3 regions of the Streptomyces sp. NPDC056222 genome follow, and region 3 is predicted to be linked to each of the others. Evidence: riboswitches for the same ligand, from Rfam matches in the RefSeq annotation. Region 3 holds a riboswitch; each other region holds the start of a gene.
The links. Region 3 has a riboswitch for cobalamin ahead of ACFC0D_RS07190 (energy-coupling factor ABC transporter permease). Riboswitches for the same ligand answer to the same signal wherever they lie in the genome.
Positions count from the first base shown of each region.

Region 1: linked by a shared signal. The riboswitch ahead of metE (5-methyltetrahydropteroyltriglutamate--homocysteine S-methyltransferase) and the one ahead of ACFC0D_RS07190 (energy-coupling factor ABC transporter permease) in region 3 are both predicted to bind cobalamin.
Region 2: linked by a shared signal. The riboswitch ahead of cobN (cobaltochelatase subunit CobN) and the one ahead of ACFC0D_RS07190 (energy-coupling factor ABC transporter permease) in region 3 are both predicted to bind cobalamin.

Region 1 covers NZ_JBHJTL010000046.1:5,310-10,702, reverse strand. The annotation lists gene ACFC0D_RS21705 (M60 family metallopeptidase) at 1-1,227, opposite strand, end outside; gene ACFC0D_RS21700 (LacI family DNA-binding transcriptional regulator) at 1,424-2,548, opposite strand; cobalamin riboswitch at 2,833-3,062, shown strand; gene metE (5-methyltetrahydropteroyltriglutamate--homocysteine S-methyltransferase) at 3,236-5,393, shown strand, end outside.
Region 2 covers NZ_JBHJTL010000049.1:21,379-26,771, forward strand. The annotation lists gene cobN (cobaltochelatase subunit CobN) at 1-2,491, opposite strand, end outside; cobalamin riboswitch at 2,526-2,669, opposite strand; gene ACFC0D_RS22625 (cobalamin biosynthesis protein CobG) at 2,733-4,268, shown strand; gene ACFC0D_RS22630 (precorrin-8X methylmutase) at 4,265-4,918, shown strand; gene ACFC0D_RS22635 (precorrin-2 C(20)-methyltransferase) at 4,915-5,393, shown strand, end outside.
Region 3 covers NZ_JBHJTL010000009.1:112,778-118,170, forward strand. The annotation lists gene ACFC0D_RS07175 (ATP-binding cassette domain-containing protein) at 1-593, opposite strand, end outside; gene cbiQ (cobalt ECF transporter T component CbiQ) at 590-1,339, opposite strand; gene ACFC0D_RS07185 (energy-coupling factor ABC transporter substrate-binding protein) at 1,346-1,687, opposite strand; gene ACFC0D_RS07190 (energy-coupling factor ABC transporter permease) at 1,687-2,385, opposite strand; cobalamin riboswitch at 2,414-2,638, opposite strand; gene ACFC0D_RS07195 (PTS-dependent dihydroxyacetone kinase phosphotransferase subunit DhaM) at 2,685-3,089, opposite strand; gene dhaL (dihydroxyacetone kinase subunit DhaL) at 3,086-3,709, opposite strand; gene dhaK (dihydroxyacetone kinase subunit DhaK) at 3,706-4,698, opposite strand.

The sequences.
Region 1 (5,393 bases), on a different contig from region 3:
GTCGTGGCCGGCGACGCGGCTGGAGTACGTGGCGAGCGCGCGGTAGCGCTTGGCGGTCTCGGTCCAGTCGGACTGCGGGTTCTCCTCGCGGACCAGCCTGTGCAGCCGGGGCCAGAAGTCCTCGCCGAAGGCGAGCTCCAGCTGACGCAGCGGGACGAGCTTCTCGTACGCGCCGAAGGACCTCTCGTACGCGAGACCCGCCGTGCCGAACTTCGCCTGGGCCGAGCGGAAGTGGTTCAGGCCCGTGGCGGGGTCGACGGTGAGCAGGTTCGACGGTCGGCCCAGGCTGCGCTGCGCCGCCAGGGAGTAGATGTTCACGGTCACCTCGGTGAGACCCGAGGGCTTGTACGCCATCTGCTGATGCAGGTGCCCGAGCTCGTGGTACAGCCCCCAGCCCCGGGTGCGCAGGCCCTCGACGGTGGTCAGCCGGTCGAGATAGGCGCGCGGGAAGCCGTTGTAGCCGTGGGTGGCGTAGGCGCCGACGCCGGTGGGGACCTTGGAGACCTCGGTGAAGTGGTACGGGCCGGCCTTGCGACGGTGTGTCGGGGAGCTCCCGTCGAGACCGCTGATGGCGGCGTGCGAGGCGATGACGGTCTCCAGGAGCCGCAGGAGGGCGTCGTGGTCCTCGTTCCGGTGGAGGAGGGCGCCCTCCCGTGTGAGGGTGAGGATCGTGTGCGGCGCCGTCAGCTCCACGTAGGGGACGTCGGTGAGCGTGTCCAACCGGGCCTGGTAGTCGGCCTCGGTGGTGCGGCCCAGTGCGTACGTGGGCATGGGCACGGCCCCGGAGCGGAACCTGACCCCCGCCCGCTCGCCGTCACCGGCCAGCGTCAGGTAGACGGGACCGCCGTGGGGATCGACGACGGTGTTGGCGCCGGGTTCGAGCGCGTGGGCTCGCGGCTCGGTGAGCGTGCCGTAGTAGTCCCACAGGCCGATCCACAGGGTCGGCACGAGACCGTCGTACGGCAGGACGTTGAGCGTGACCTCGGCACCGGGCGGCGCGTACAGGCCGGTCGCGTGGAGCTCGCTGCCGCGCAGCGCCTGGGCGAGCCGGAGCCGCTCGCTCTCGGCGGCGGGGCGTGCGGTCACCGTGATCGTGCACGTATGGCCGGTGGCGGTGGCGGCCGCGGTGGCCGCGTGCGCCGGGGCGGCGCCCAGCAGGCCGGCGGTGCCGGCACCGGCCAGACCCGCGAGGACGGAACGACGGTTGAGCGCAGGGAGGTGGGGCATCCGGTCTCCTCGGAGAGGGCAAGGGCCTGGCCTCTGACTGCCCGACAGGATGTAAGCGGTTGCTATGCCGAGGCAAGAGAAGACGCAATGTTTCTACGGGTTTCTATGAACCCGAAGGGAACCAGCGGAGACAAGCGACGGTAAACGTTCTCTCCCACACCTCTGCCCTGGGTTGTCCCCCGCGCTCATCCCTGCTTCACACGGTGCGGGCCCGCCGGGTGCGTGTCGCCTTCGGCGGGGCCACCGAGTCGCGCACCACGATGTGCGTGCCCAGCCGGTGCACGCCCGTCGTGGGTGCCCGCCAGGCGTCGTCACCGTCGTCGCCGTCGTCCCCGGGGGTCGCGAGCCGCACGGCCTGCCGGCCCATCTCCTCCAGCGGGATGTGCACGGTGGTCAGCCGCGGACGCATCTCTTGCGCCACGGGCACATCGTCGTAGCCGACGAGGGAGACGTCCTCCGGGATCCGGGCGCCCGCCTCCTCCAGGGCCTGCGCCGCACCGGCCGCCACGATGTCGTTGGCGGCGAAGATCGCGGTGAAGTCGAGCCCCTCGGCGAGGAGTTCGGTCGTCCGGCGATAGCCGAAGCCTCTGCTGAACGCACCGGTGTGCACCAGACCGTCATCGGGCGTGACGCCGCGCAGTTCGAGGGCTCGGCGGTATCCGGCGAGGCGGTCCAGCGTGGTCGAGACGGCGGGCGGGCCGCCCAGGTAGAGGATCCGCCGATGCCCTTGCGTCAGCAGATGGTCGGTGATGGCGAACGCACCGCCCTCGTTGTCGTACTCCACCGCCGCCGCGGGGACCCGTCCCCCCAGCGAGGGCCGGCCGCAGAGCACCAGGGAGGAGCCCCCGGCGTGGAGTTCCTCGGCGCGGCGGGTGAGTTCCGCGGTGTAGGCGCGGTCCACGACACTCCCTCCGACCAGCACGACCACGTCGGCACGCTGCTCGTGCAGGAGGTCGACGAAGGCCAGTTCGCGCTTCGCGTCGCCCTGCGTGCAGCAGACCAGGCAGAGCCGGCCCGTGCGCGCCGCCTCGCGCTCCACGCCGCGCGCGATGTACGCGAAGAAGGGGTCGACGATCTCGCTGACGATGATCCCCACGGTGCGGTTCGAGGTGCCGGCCAGGGCGCGGGCGTGCGCGTTCACCACATAGCCGAGCTCCCGCATCGCGCCCTCGACCCGGTCGCGGGTCGCCTGTGCCACCGGATAGTTGCGGTTCAGCACCCGTGAGACGGTCGCCGTCGACACTCCGGCGAGCGCGGCCACCTCCCGGATGGTCGCGCGCCGCGAATCCCCCGCCGCCACCTGCCGAGCACTCCCGTTCATCGGTGCCGCCTCCTCACGTGCGGCTGGAGCCTATACGAACTCCGTCGCCGCTGTTCACGGCACGCGGACGCGCCAGGAGCCCACCGGTCACGAACAACGGTGCGCGGCCCGGGACTTCGGTGGTCCCGCCGTCTCCGGCACAGGCGGGGAGCCGTCGCGGGGGCGGCACCGGAGACTCCGTTCCCCAGGGGTGGCGGCGCGCCGCCACGCAGCCCTCACAGCGGGTGTGTCTCATTTCACCGTCCGGAACATGAGTCACTCGCACCCTTCCACGCCCACGGGGCTACGCTGCCCGTGCAGCTGGTTCGCCCCGTCAGCCAGGCGGGACGCGTCGTAAGAGGGAACCCGGTGGGAATCCGGGACTGCCCCGCAGCGGTGAGCGAGAACGACCGCCGTCATACGCACTGGGCCCGCGAGGGTCTGGGAAGCGACGGTTAGTAGGTGTCTCGTACGACTTCCGTACGACGAGACGTGCTCGCGAGTCCGAAGACCTGCCCGTTGCCCGTACGCGACCGTTCGCGTGCGGTGATCCCGGTGACCTCGTGGGCGGGTCGGCGTGCACAGCAGGACGGATCGGCCGCGCGTACCTCGATGTACGCCCCTGCGGTGGTCCTTCCGGTTCGTCACCCTTCGCTCGCGACTCCTCGGGTCTGTCTCATGACACGCAAGCTCGCGAAGGAGAGTTACGTGACAACCGAGTCCGCGGCCGCGGCAGCACGGGCCACCGTGTACGGATACCCCCGCCAGGGTCGGAACCGGGAGCTGAAGAAGGCCGTCGAGGGGTACTGGAAGGGCCGGGTCGGCGCCGAAGCCCTCCGGGAGACCGCCCGGGAGCTGCGCGAGACCAACTGGCGGCAGCTCGCCGACTCCGGCATCCACGAGGTGCCGACCGGCGACTTCTCCCTCTACGACCATGTGCTCGACACCAGTGTCATGGTCGGCGCCGTCCCCGCCCGCCACCGCGCCGCCGTCGAGTCCGACCCGCTCGACGGGTACTTCGCGATGGCCCGCGGCACCGAGGACGTGGCGCCGCTGGAGATGACCAAGTGGTTCGACACCAACTACCACTACCTTGTCCCCGAGCTGGGTCCCGACAGTGCCTTCGGCGCCGACAGCACCAAGCAGGTCGCCGAGCTGAAGGAGGCCCTCGCGCTCGGCCACTCGGCCCGTCCCGTCCTGGTGGGGCCGGTCACGTACCTCCTGCTGGCCAAGCCGGCGCCGGGTGTCGCGGAGGACTTCGAGCCGCTCACCCTGCTCGACCGGTTGCTGCCGGTGTACGCCGAGGTGCTCGCCGACCTGCTCGCGGCGGGCGCCGAGTGGGTGCAGCTCGACGAGCCCGCCCTCGTCCAGGACCGCACTCCCGCCGAGCTGAACGCCGCCGCCCGCGCCTACCGTGAACTCGGCGGCCCTGCCGACCGGCCGAAGCTGCTGATCGCCTCCTACTTCGACCGGCTGGGCGAGGCACTTCCCGTGCTGGCGAAGGCCCCCGTGGAGGGACTCGCGCTCGACTTCACCGATGCCGCCGCCGGCAATCTGGCGGATCTCGCGGCGGTGGGCGGCCTGCCGGGCAAGCGGCTGGTCGCCGGTGTCGTCAACGGCCGCAACATCTGGATCAACGACCACCAGAAGTCCCTGACCGCCCTCGGCACCCTGCTCGGCCTCGCCGATCAGGTCGACGTCGCGGCGTCCTGCTCGCTGCTGCACGTCCCGCTGGACGCCGCGGTGGAGCGGGACATCGACCCGCAGATCCGCCGCTGGCTCGCCTTCGCGCGCCAGAAGACCGCGGAGATCGCCACGCTCGCGCGCGGCCTGTCCCAGGGCACCGGTGCGATCGCCGCCGAACTCGCCGCCAACCGTGCCGATCTGGCCTCGCGGGCGAGCTCGGCGATCACCAACGACCCCGCCGTACGGACCCGCACGGCCGCCGTCACCGAAAGCGACACCCGCCGTGCCCAGCCCTACACCGAGCGCGCGGCCGCCCAGCGGGCCCACCTGAACCTGCCGTTGCTGCCCACGACGACCATCGGCTCCTTCCCGCAGACCGCCGAGCTGCGCAGCGCCCGCGCCGATCTGCGCGCCGGATGGCTCGACACGACGGCATACGAGGAGCGGATCAAGGCCGAGATCCGCGAGGTGATCGCCTTCCAGGAGAAGACCGGCCTCGACGTCCTCGTGCACGGCGAGCCCGAACGCAACGACATGGTCCAGTACTTCGCCGAGCGGCTGACCGGCTACCTCGCCACCCAGCACGGCTGGGTCCAGTCGTACGGCACCCGGTACGTCCGGCCGCCGGTCCTGGCCGGCGACATCTCCCGCCCCGCGCCGATGACGGTGCGCTGGACGACGTACGCACAGCGGCAGACGTCCCGCCCCGTCAAGGGAATGCTGACCGGCCCGGTCACGATGCTGGCCTGGTCCTTCGTCCGTGACGACCAGCCGCTCGGCGACACCGCCCGCCAGGTCGCGCTCGCCCTGCGCGACGAGGTCGCCGATCTGGAGGCGGCGGGCACGTCGGTGATCCAGGTCGACGAGCCGGCCCTGCGCGAGACACTGCCGCTGCGCGCCGACGCCCACGCCCCGTACCTCGCCTGGGCCACCGAGGCCTTCCGCCTCACCACGGCCGGCGTCCGTCCGGACACCCAGATCCACACCCACATGTGCTACGCCGAGTTCGGCGACATCCTCCGGGCCATCGACGACCTCGACGCGGACGTCATCAGCCTGGAGGCCGCCCGTTCCCACATGCAGGTCGCGGACGAGCTCGCGGGGGCCGGATACCCCCGGGAGGTCGGCCCCGGCGTGTACGACATCCACTCACCGCGCGTCCCGGAGGAGGCGGAGGCCG
Region 2 (5,393 bases), on a different contig from region 3:
CGAGCGCCTGACCGGTCTCCCACGCGAGGCGGGAGGGAACGGCCTTGGGGTCGACGGAGTAGAAGTTCCGGCCGGTCGGCAGCACGTTCACCAGACCGCGCAGCGGCGAGCCGGACGGGCCGGCCGGCACGAAGCCGCCGTCCAACGCGTGCACGGCGTGGGTGAGTTCGTCGGTCGTGGCCGAGAGCCGCGGAACGACCTGCTCGCAGGCGAAGCGGAGCACCGCCTGGACGTCGGCGCCGTACGCGGCGGCGACCGCCGGGACCGCGTCCACGGACCAGTCCGCCGCCTCCATCGCCTCGACCAGCTCGCGCGCAGTCGCCTCCGCCTCGTCGGCGGTCGTCCGGGTCGCGGCCGACTCGTCCAGCCCCAGGGCCTCACGCAGACCCGGCAGGGCCTGCGTACCGCCCCAGATCTGCCGGGCGCGCAGGATCGACAGCACGAGGTTCACCCGCGCCTCGCCCACCGGCGCCCCGCCGAGCACATGCAGACCGTCCCTGATCTGCGCGTCCTTGACCTCGCACAGCCAGCCGTCGACATGCAGCAGGAAGTCGTCGAAGCCGTCGTCCTCCGGACGGTCCTCGAGCCCCAGGTCGTGGTCGAGCTTCGCCGCCTGGATCAGCGTCCAGATCTGCGCGCGGATCGCGGGCAGCTTCGACGGGTCCATGGAGGAGATCTGCGCGTACTCGTCGAGCAGCTGCTCCAGGCGCGCGATGTCGCCGTACGAGTCGGCGCGCGCCATCGGCGGCACCAGGTGGTCGACGAGCGTCGCGTGCACGCGACGCTTGGCCTGCGTGCCCTCGCCCGGGTCGTTGACCAGGAACGGGTAGATCAGAGGGATGTCGCCGAGCGCCGCGTCCGGGCCGCAGGCGGCCGACAGGCCGGCGTTCTTGCCGGGCAGCCACTCCAGGTTGCCGTGCTTGCCGAGGTGGACCATCGCGTCCGCCCCGAAGCCGCCGTCCTCGGCGCGCGCCGCGATCCAGCGGTAGGCGGCCAGGTAGTGGTGGGACGGCGGGAGATCGGGGTCGTGATAGATCGCGATCGGGTTCTCGCCGAAGCCGCGCGGCGGCTGGATGAGGATCAGCAGGTTCCCGCGCCGCAGGGCGGCGAGGACGATGTCGCCCTCGGGGTTGCGGGACCGGTCCAGGAACATCTCGCCGGGCGCCGGGCCCCAGTGCTCCTCGACCGCCTCGCGCAGCTCGGCCGGGAGCTGCGCGTACCAGCGCTTGTAGTCGGCCGCCGGGATGCGAACGGGGTTCTTCGCCAGCTGCTCCTCGGTGAGCCAGTCCTGGTCGTGGCCGCCGGCCTCGATCAGGGCGTAGATCAGCTCGTCGCCGTCGCCGGAGACCAGGCCGGGGATCTCCTCGACCGGACCGAAGTCGTAGCCCTCCTCCCGCAGGCGCCGCAGCAGCGCGACGGCGGAGGCGGGGGTGTCGAGGCCGACCGCGTTGCCGATCCGGGAGTGCTTGGTCGGGTACGCGGAGAGGACGAGCGCGAGCTTCTTCTCGGCGTTCGGGATATGGCGCAGACGGGCGTGACGGACCGCGATCCCGGCGACGCGGGCCGCGCGCTCGGTGTCGGCGACGTACGCGGGCAGCCCGTCCTCGTCGATCTCCTTGAAGGAGAACGGGACGGTGATGAGCCGGCCGTCGAACTCGGGGACGGCGACCTGGCTCGCGGCGTCCAGCGGGGAGAGACCCTCGTCGTTCTCCTCCCAGGCCGAGCGCGAGCCGGTGAGGCAGAGCGCCTGGAGGATCGGTACGTCGAGGGCGGCGAGCGCGCCCGCGTCCCAGGCCTCCTCGTCGCCGCCGGCCTGCGCCTCGGCGGGCTTGGTGCCGCCGGCCGCGAGGACGGTGGTGATGATCGCGTCGGCGCCGCGCAGACGGTCGAGCAGCTCCGGCTCCGGGGCGCGCAGGGACGCGACGTACAGCGGCAGGGCCTGGGCGCCGGCGTCCTCGACGGCCTCGCAGAGGGTGTCGATGAAGGCGGTGTTCCCGCTCATGTGGTGGGCGCGGTAGTAGAGCACGGCGACCGTCGGGCCGTCGGTCGTCCGGGGCGTGCGCTCCAGCGGGCCCCAGGTCGGCGCGGCGGCCGGGGCGTCGAAGCCGTGGCCGGTGAGCAGCACGGTGTCGGAGAGGAAGCGGGCCAGCTGCTCCAGGTTGGCCGGGCCGCCGTGCGCGAGGTAGGCGTGGGCCTCGGTGGCGACACCCACCGGGACGGTGGAGGTCGCCATGAGCTGGGCGTCGGGGGCCTGTTCGCCGGAGAGCACGACCAGCGGCCTTCCGGCGGCGCGCAGCGCGTCGAGGCCGTCCTCCCATGCCCGCAGCCCGCCGAGGAGCCGCACGAGAACGAGGTCGACGTCGTCCAGGAGCCCGGGCAGGTCGTCCAGGGCGAGGCGGGAGGGATTGGCGAACCGGTACTCGACGGGGCCGCCGGCCGCGCGGGCGCTGAGCAGGTCGGTGTCGGAGTGCGACAGCAACAGAATTCGCATGCGTGCGCAGGCCTTCCTCGGGGTTGTCCGCGCCCCGGGTGGTCGTATGGACGGCGGGAGTTCCTGACTCACCGGGCCGCTGGTGCGACCTGGCTCACAGTGGCGGGACCGCGCCGGATTCTCACCGGGCTTCCTCCCCGGGGTCCTGGGACCCCATGCCGTCTGCATAGTAGATCGTGCTCACGGCGGGCAGGGGTCGTCCCCAGGGGTCGTCCCGATCCACGTGGGTATGCTCGCCGCCATGCCGCCCACCCCACCCACAACGCCCAACCGGGGCGAACCTCTCATACGGGACCGTGGCGATGCCTGCCCCGGCGCGCTGCGCCTGCACCCCGCCGATGACGGCGGTCTGGCCCGACTGCGCCTGCCCGCAGGCTTGTTGACGTCTCGTCAGGTCCAGGTCCTGGCGTCGGCGGCGGAGTCGCTCGGCGACGGCCGGGTCACGGTCACGTCCCGGGGGAACGTGGAGCTGCGCGGCCTCGGCGAGGGCTGTGGCATCGATCTGGCGGAGCGGCTGACGGAGGCGGGCCTGCTGCCCTCGGCCACCCACGAACGCGTCCGCAACATCGTCGCCTCCCCGACCGCGGGACTGGACGGACTCGGCCACGCGGACGCGCAGTTGTGGGCCCGCGAACTGGACACCCTGCTCTGCGCGACCCCCTGGACGGCGGCCCTCTCGGGCCGCTTCCTCTTCGTCCTGGACGACGGCCGCGGAGACGTGGCGGGGCTGGGCGGAGATGTGACCTTGATCGCAGGAGGACCGTGGGCGGCCGGCGACGGGGGGACGGGCGAGAGCACGTCGCCCGGCGGGAGCAAAGCCTCGACGGGCGGGAGTCCGCACCCCGGCGGGACCGGAGCCTCGGCGGCCGGGAGCCCGTCGCACGGCGAGACCGGAGCCTCGGTGGGCGGGAGTCTGTCCCCCAATGAGAGCGAAGCCTCGGCCGGCGGCTGCGTCGGCCCCGCCCCGCGCGCGGCCGACGCCCTGCTGTACGTCGGCGGGCAGGCGTTCCGCGTCGCGGGCGCCGACGCGCCGCGAGCGGCGCTCGCCGCGGCCGACGCGTTCCTGCGGGCCGCACAGGCCGCCGGGAACGGCGCATGGCGTGTGAAGGAGCTGCCGAACGCAGGCGCACCGAACACGGAGGCCATCGACACCGCCGGCCTGACGGCACTGCCGGGCACCGCGACTCCCGGCGCCGGAACGGCCGACGCGCCGGACGCCGGGACCGGCCTCCTCGACCTCGCCGCCGCGCTCGCACGGGCCGGGGTCGACGCCCGGCCCGTCGTCCCCGCACCGCCGCTGCCGCACGGCGCGCCGCCCGCGCCCGGGCCCCTCGGCGGGAACGCGCTGCACGTGCTCGCGCCGCTCGGACGGCTGACGGCCACCCAGCTGCGGGCGCTGCTGCCCGCCGACGAGGTACGGCTCACGCCCTGGCGCGGGGCCGTCGTCGTCGGGGCCACCCGAACGCGGCTGCCCGAGCTGGAGGCGGCCGGGCTGGTCACCGACCCCCGCTCCCCCTGGGTCGGCGTCGGCGCCTGCACCGGGCGGCCCGGCTGCGCCAAGTCCCTCGCCGGCGTCCGCGCGGACGCCGTACCCGGCACTCCCGGCCTCCCCGTCCACTTCTCGGGGTGCGAGCGCCGGTGCGGCCACCCCCAAGGCGCCCCCGGCAGCTGGGTCGACGTCCTCGCCACCGCCGAGGGCACCTACCTCGTGGACGGCCGCCCCACCCCCCGTACCTCCCTGACCGAAGCAGTCGCAACGGCCCGCACAACGAGATGAGCGAGAACGACACGATGTTCGCCTACGAGAAGGACGGCGCGGAGATCTACCGCCAGTCCTTTGCCACGATCCGCGCCGAGGCGGACCTCGCCGATCTGCCCGCCGACGTCGCCACGGTCGCGGTCCGCATGATCCACGCCTGCGGCATGACCGACCTCGTCCGCGACCTCGCCTACTCGCCGCAGGTCGTCTCCCGCGCCCGCGCCGCCCTGCGCGCCGGCGCACCGATCCTGTGCGACGCGCAGATGGTCGCCAGCGGCGTGACCCGCAAGCGCCTGCCCGCCGACAACGACGTGGTCTGCACCCTCTCCGACCCCTCCGTGCCCGCCCTCGCCGCCGAGCTCGGCACCACCCGCAGCGCCGCCGCCCTCGAACTCTGGCGCGACCGCCTCGAAGGCTCCGTCGTCGCCATCGGCAACGCGCCCACCGCCCTCTTCCACCTCCTGGAGATGATCGCGAAGGGTGCGCCCCGCCCGGCCGCCGTCCTCGGCATACCGGTCGGCTTCATCGGCGCCGCCGAGTCCAAGGACGCCCTCGCCGCCCAGACCCTGGGCCTCGACTACCTCGTCGTACGGGGCCGGCGCGGCGGCAGCGCGATGACCGCCGCCGCGATCAACGCCATCGCGACGGAAGCGGAGATCCAGGCATGAGCGCCAACGCCCCCGGCAAGCTGTACGGAGTCGGCCTCGGCCCCGGCGACCCCAACCTGATGACGGTCGCCGCCGTGAAGGCCATCGCGTCCGCCGACGTCGTCGCCTACCACTCGGCCCGCCACGGCCGCTCCATCGCGCGCTCCATCGCCGCCGAGCACCTCCGCGAGGACCACATCGAGGAGCGGCTGATGTACCCGCTCACGGTGGAGACCACCGACCACCCCGGCGGCTACCGCGGCGCGCTCGACGACTTCTACGAGGAGGCCGCGGCCCGCCTCGCCGCCCACCTCGACGCCGGCCGCACCGTCGCCGTCCTCGCCGAGGGCGACCCGCTCTTCTACGGCTCGTACCAGCACATGCACAAGCGGCTCGCGGACCGCTACGACACCACCGTCATCCCCGGCGTCACCTCCGTGTCCGCCGCCGCGGCCCGGCTCGGCGAGCCGCTGTGCGAGGCGGAGGAGGTCCTGAC
Region 3 (5,393 bases):
ATGACCACCGTCGTACCGGAGTCCCGCAGCCGCCCGAGCACCTCGAGGAGTCGCTCCTGCCCGTGCGGATCGAGCCCGGCCGTCGGCTCGTCCATGATGAGGACCCGCGGCCGCATCGCCACGGCGCCCGCGATCGCCGCCCGCTTCCGCTGCCCGTACGACAACAGATGGGTCGGGCGGTCCTCCAGGGCCACGATGTCCAGCGCCTCCAGCGCCTCGCGGACCCGGAGCCGTACCTCCTCCTCCGGAAGCCCCAGATTCATCGGCCCGAACGACACGTCCTGGCCGACCGAGGCGGCGAAGAGCTGGTCGTCCGGGTCCTGGACCACCAGCTGCACGGTCGTCCGCAGCCGGGTCAGCCCCTTCCGGTCGTACGACACCTCCTCGCCGTCCAGCCGGAGCGCGCCGTTGCTGCTGCGCAGACCGCCGCTCAGCAGCCGCAGCAGCGTCGTCTTGCCGCCGCCGTTGCGGCCGAGGAGAGCCATCGCCCGGCCCTCCGGCACGGCGAAGTCGATGCCGTCGAGGACGACCGGCCCGTCCTCGTAGGCGAACGTGGCCTTCACCAGTTCCACGACAGGAGGTGCAGGGCTCACGGCAGGGACCTTTCCAGTACGAGAGTGAGCGTGACGAGACCGGCCAGGAGGCCGGCCGTCGACGCGAGGAAGCGGGTCGACACCGCCGCTTGGGGCACCAGGACCCGCAAGGTCCCGTCGTACCCCCGCCCGGCGAGCCCCGTCTGCAGGCGCTGCGCCCGGTCGAAGGCGCGCACGAACGCGGTCGCACCGAGCCCCGCGAGCGAGCGCCACGTCGCCGCCCGGGTGGTGAGCCCGAGCCGGGCCGCCTGCGCCTGCCGGATCTTGGATATGGCGTCCAGGAGCAGGAAGCTGATCCGGTACATCACCAGCGCCACGTCCACCACGGGAGCCGGCACTCCGGCCCGTACGAGACGCGGCAGCACGTCCGAGACGGGCGTGGTGAACGCGAACAGCAGCACGCCCAGGGACGCGGCCGAGGTCCGCAGCAGCAACTCGCCCGCGTGCAACGGTCCGTCCGGCGCGAGGGCGACGAGCCCCCGTGCACCGCCGACCTCGAACAGGAGCGGGATCGCGCCCGTCACGCAAAATCCCAGCGGGATCCGGAACGCCCGCCACAGCTGGCGCCCCGGCACCCCGGCAGGACCGAGGAGCACGGCGAGCGTGGCCGCCGCGACGAGCACGGCGCCCGGCCAGGGCGGCAGACAGACCGCGCAGAGCGTCAGACCGAACCCGAGCACCGCTTTCTCGCAGGGGTGACGGCGGCGCCAGCGACTGCTGTGCGCCGCAGCGTCGATCGGCAGCATCGGCGCCTACTCGTCGCCGGACGCCGACCGCAGCGCCTTCGCCTCGGCACGGGCCTCGCCCTGCTTGCGGCCCCTGTGCACGCCGAAGTAGTACGCCAGCACGCCGGCGCCGAGCGCCGCCTGGAGCGAGAACAGCGCCGACTCGATCTCGCCGGACGGCGGCTCGTACAGCGGGCTGAACCACGGCTCGTAGTCGGGAGCGATCTCCGTGATCGCCGTCTCCGCCTCGGCGTCGGCCCCGGTGAACGGCTCCTCCTTGTGGTCGCCGAGCCCGAGCACCAGCGGGAGCACCGCGAGCGCCGCGACGACGAGCAGGAGCAGGGTGTTGATCTTCGCGTTCCGGCTCATCAGGCGCTCGCCTCCGCGTTCTCGTTCTTCTTCCGGGACGGGAGCAGGACGCCGAGGCGGGTCAGGTCCCCCTTGCTGGACTGCGTGAGCAGCCGCATCACGAGCACCGTGAGCAGCCCCTCGCTGACGGCGAGCGGCAACTGGGTCACGGCGAAGATCCCGCCGAACTTGGCCAGCGCGCCGAGCACACCGCTGCCCGGGTCCGGGAAGGCCAGCGCGAGCTGCACGCTGGTGACGCAGTAGGTGGAGATGTCGGCGACGAACGCGCCGAAGAACACGCTCACCATCAGCGGCACGTTGGACCGGCGCAGCAGCCAGTACGTACCGAAGCCGGCCCATGGGCCGACGATGGCCATCGAGAAGACGTTGGCACCGAGCGTCGTGAGCCCGCCGTGGGCGAGCAGCAGTGCCTGGAAGAGCAGCGTGATCGTGCCCAGGACCGCCATCACGGGCGGCCGGAACAGGATCGCGCCGAGCCCCGTACCGGTGGGGTGCGAGCAACTGCCCGTCACCGACGGAATCTTGAGCGCGGACAGGACGAAAGTGAACGCACCGGACGCACCGAGCAGCAGGGTGGACTCGGGGTTGGCCTTGACCTCACGGGTCAGCGCGCGAACACCGTGGACAACGAAGGGAGCGGACGCGACGCCCCAGGCGGCCGCGTGCACAGGGGGCAGATACCCCTCGGCTATATGCATGGTTGGGAGACCCTCTCCAGCACCTCGTGGATGGACAACGCACCTTGGCCGGTCTCCTGGCTGACGGGTCATGCCGCCGCGGCTCCGCCTTCCCAAACCGCCGCGGTCTCCCGCGGTGGTCCAGTGGCTTCCCCGGAGGGATGGAGCCGGACTTCCCGATCACAGTGGCGAGGGCCGCACCGGTACCGCACCGGTTTCCCGTACACCAAGGCGCTGTGACAGTAGTGGGTTGACCAGGTACATCACAACACGGAGGCTCCTCCGGACGGTGTGTGACAGATCTCGCGCGCGCCCCCCTCTCACTCCTTTCGATACGTGTAGGCCTCCGAGGCCGCGGCCACCACGGCATCCAGATCCCCGCCCGCGCTCGCCGTGACGAGGGCGGCGACGGCGCCCTCGACGAACGGGGCGTCCACGAGCCGTGCCCCCTCCGGCAGCTCGTCCTCCTCGGCGAGGAGAGCCTTCACCGTCAGTACGGCGCTGCCGAGATCGACGAGCAGCGCCACACCGGCACCCCGGTCGACCTCCCGCGCCGCCCCGACGATCAGCTGGGAGCTGGTGCCGAGGCCGCCGTCCGGCCGTCCGCCCGCGGGGGCGATCGGCGCGGTCGCTCCGCCGCCCGCGAGACCCTGGGCCAGTGCGGCGACGGCGCCGGCCACCTCCGCGCTGTGCGATACGAGGACGATTCCGACCTGCGCGGTCACTCGGCCGCCGCCTCGACGAGGGCGGCGATCAGCAGCGCGGACGAGGTGGCCCCGGGGTCCTGGTGCCCGATGGAGCGCTCGCCCAGATAGCTCGCCCTGCCCTTGCGCGCCTGGAGGGGTACGGTCGCGAGGGCGCCCCGCTCGGCCGCGTCCCGGGCGGCCGCGAAGGACTTGCCGAGCCCCTCGGTAGCCGGAACGAGGGCGTCCAGCATCGTCTTGTCACCCACCTGCGCCCCGCCGAGCTGGGCGACCGCGGCGACTCCCGCGGTGAGCGCCGCCGCCAGCTCCTGCCGCGTCACCGCCGGGGCCTCGCCGAGACCCTTGCCCGTCCGGCGCAGCAGCGTCCCGTACAGCGGCCCGGACGCGCCGCCGACGGTGGAGATCAACTGCCGCCCGGCAGCGGCGAGTACGGCACCCGGCGTCGTGGGCGGATCCTTCTCCAGCGCATCCGTCACGGCGCCGAACCCCCGCTTCAGATTGGCCCCGTGGTCGGCGTCGCCGATCGCCGAGTCGAGCTCGGTGAGGCGATCGGCCTCGCGTTCGACGGCTGCCGCGGCGATGGTCAGCCAGCGCAGGAAGAACGCGGCGTCGAACTCGTCGACTTCGGACACTCCGCTCACCGGCCCCAGCGCAGGGCGGGCGTCTGCACGGGCGCGTCCCACAGTCGCAGCATCTCTTCGTCGGCCTCGCACAACGTCACCGAACAGCCGGCCATGTCGAGGGAGGTGACGTAGTTCCCGACCAGGGTGCGGGCGACCGGCACCGCACGTTCGGTCAGGACCCGTTGGACCTCGGCGTTGAAGCCGTACAGTTCGAGCAACGGGGTGGCGCCCATGCCGTTCACCAGGGCGAGGACCGGTCCGGACGGCCGCAGATCGTCCAGTACGGCATCGACGGCGAAGTCCGCGATCTCCCGCGAGGTCATCATCGACCGCCGCTCACGCCCGGGCTCGCCATGGATCCCGATGCCCAACTCCAGCTCACCGGCGGGCAGATCAAAGGTGGGACTGCCCTTGGCGGGCGTGGTGCAGGCGCTCAGCGCGACACCGAAACTCCGCGACCGCTCGTTCACCCGCCGCGCGATCGCCTCCACCCGCTCCAGCGGCGCGCCCTCCTCGGCCGCGGCCCCGGCGATCTTCTCCACGAACAACGTGGCCCCGGTCCCGCGCCGCCCGGCCGTGTACAGACTGTCCGTCACCGCCACGTCGTCGTTGACGAGCACCTTGGCGATCTGGATCCCCTCGTCCTCGGCGAGCTCGGCCGCCATCTCGAAGTTGAGGACGTCCCCGGTGTAGTTCTTGACGACGAACAGGACCCCGGCCCCGCTGTCGACCGCGGCGGCGGCCCGCACCATCTGATCGGGCACGGGCGACGTGAAGATCTCCCCGGGGCAAGCGGCCGCCAACATCCCGGGCCCCACGAACCCCCCGTGCAACGGCTCATGCCCGGACCCACCTCCGGACACGAGCCCCACCTTGCCGTCCACGGGCGCGTCCCGCCGCAGCACGACGCGATGCTCGACATCGACGGTGAGCTCGGGATGCGCGGCGGCCATCCCCCGCAGCGCATCGGCGACCACGGTCTCGGGAACGTTGATCAGCATCTTCACGGACATCTCCTGGCAGCGCTGGCAGGTGTGGTGCGACCTCCAGCAGTATCTGCGCTCCCCGCCCCCGATCACAGACCCCGCAGGGCCGGTGCGTCGCGGCCGCCTTCCAGGGCCGCTACACCAACGCCTCCGGCTCGCAGATCAGCTCGGTTCGCCCACGAGGGCGCACTGCCCTTCGAGGCCGTCCCGATCTGGACGCGACCACGGAAAGCCGTCGTCCGAGTACGTTGCGTAGACCTTGCTCAATCCTTGGCGCCCGGCAGGTCTGTCATGACTGTCCGTTGGTCTTGCACCGCGCGTTCGAGCGGCGCAGGGTTGAAAGAGGGGAGCGGATGGAGGTGCGGTATGCCTCGTATATCTCTCGCCGCTTCCGTGGTCATCCTGTTTCTTGCCCCCTTGGGTTTGGCATCCGCTCAGTCGGTGGATGCCCCTGTCCGACCGGCACCGGTCGTCCAGGAGCAAACCCTCGAGCGTGGTTCGTGTTCTCAGGAATCGGGTGCCTCGTTGACGCTCGCGGCGAACGACAAATGCGCTGGGATCGTCTGCCCGGGAGGTACGACCTGTAAGAACGGCAAATGTGTCACGAACCCCTGTGCGGGCATCGTCTGCCCGGGAGGTGAGACGTGCAAGAACGGTCGGTGCGTCGCGAACTCCTGTGCGGGCATCTCCTGTCCGACGGGTGAGACGTGCAAGAA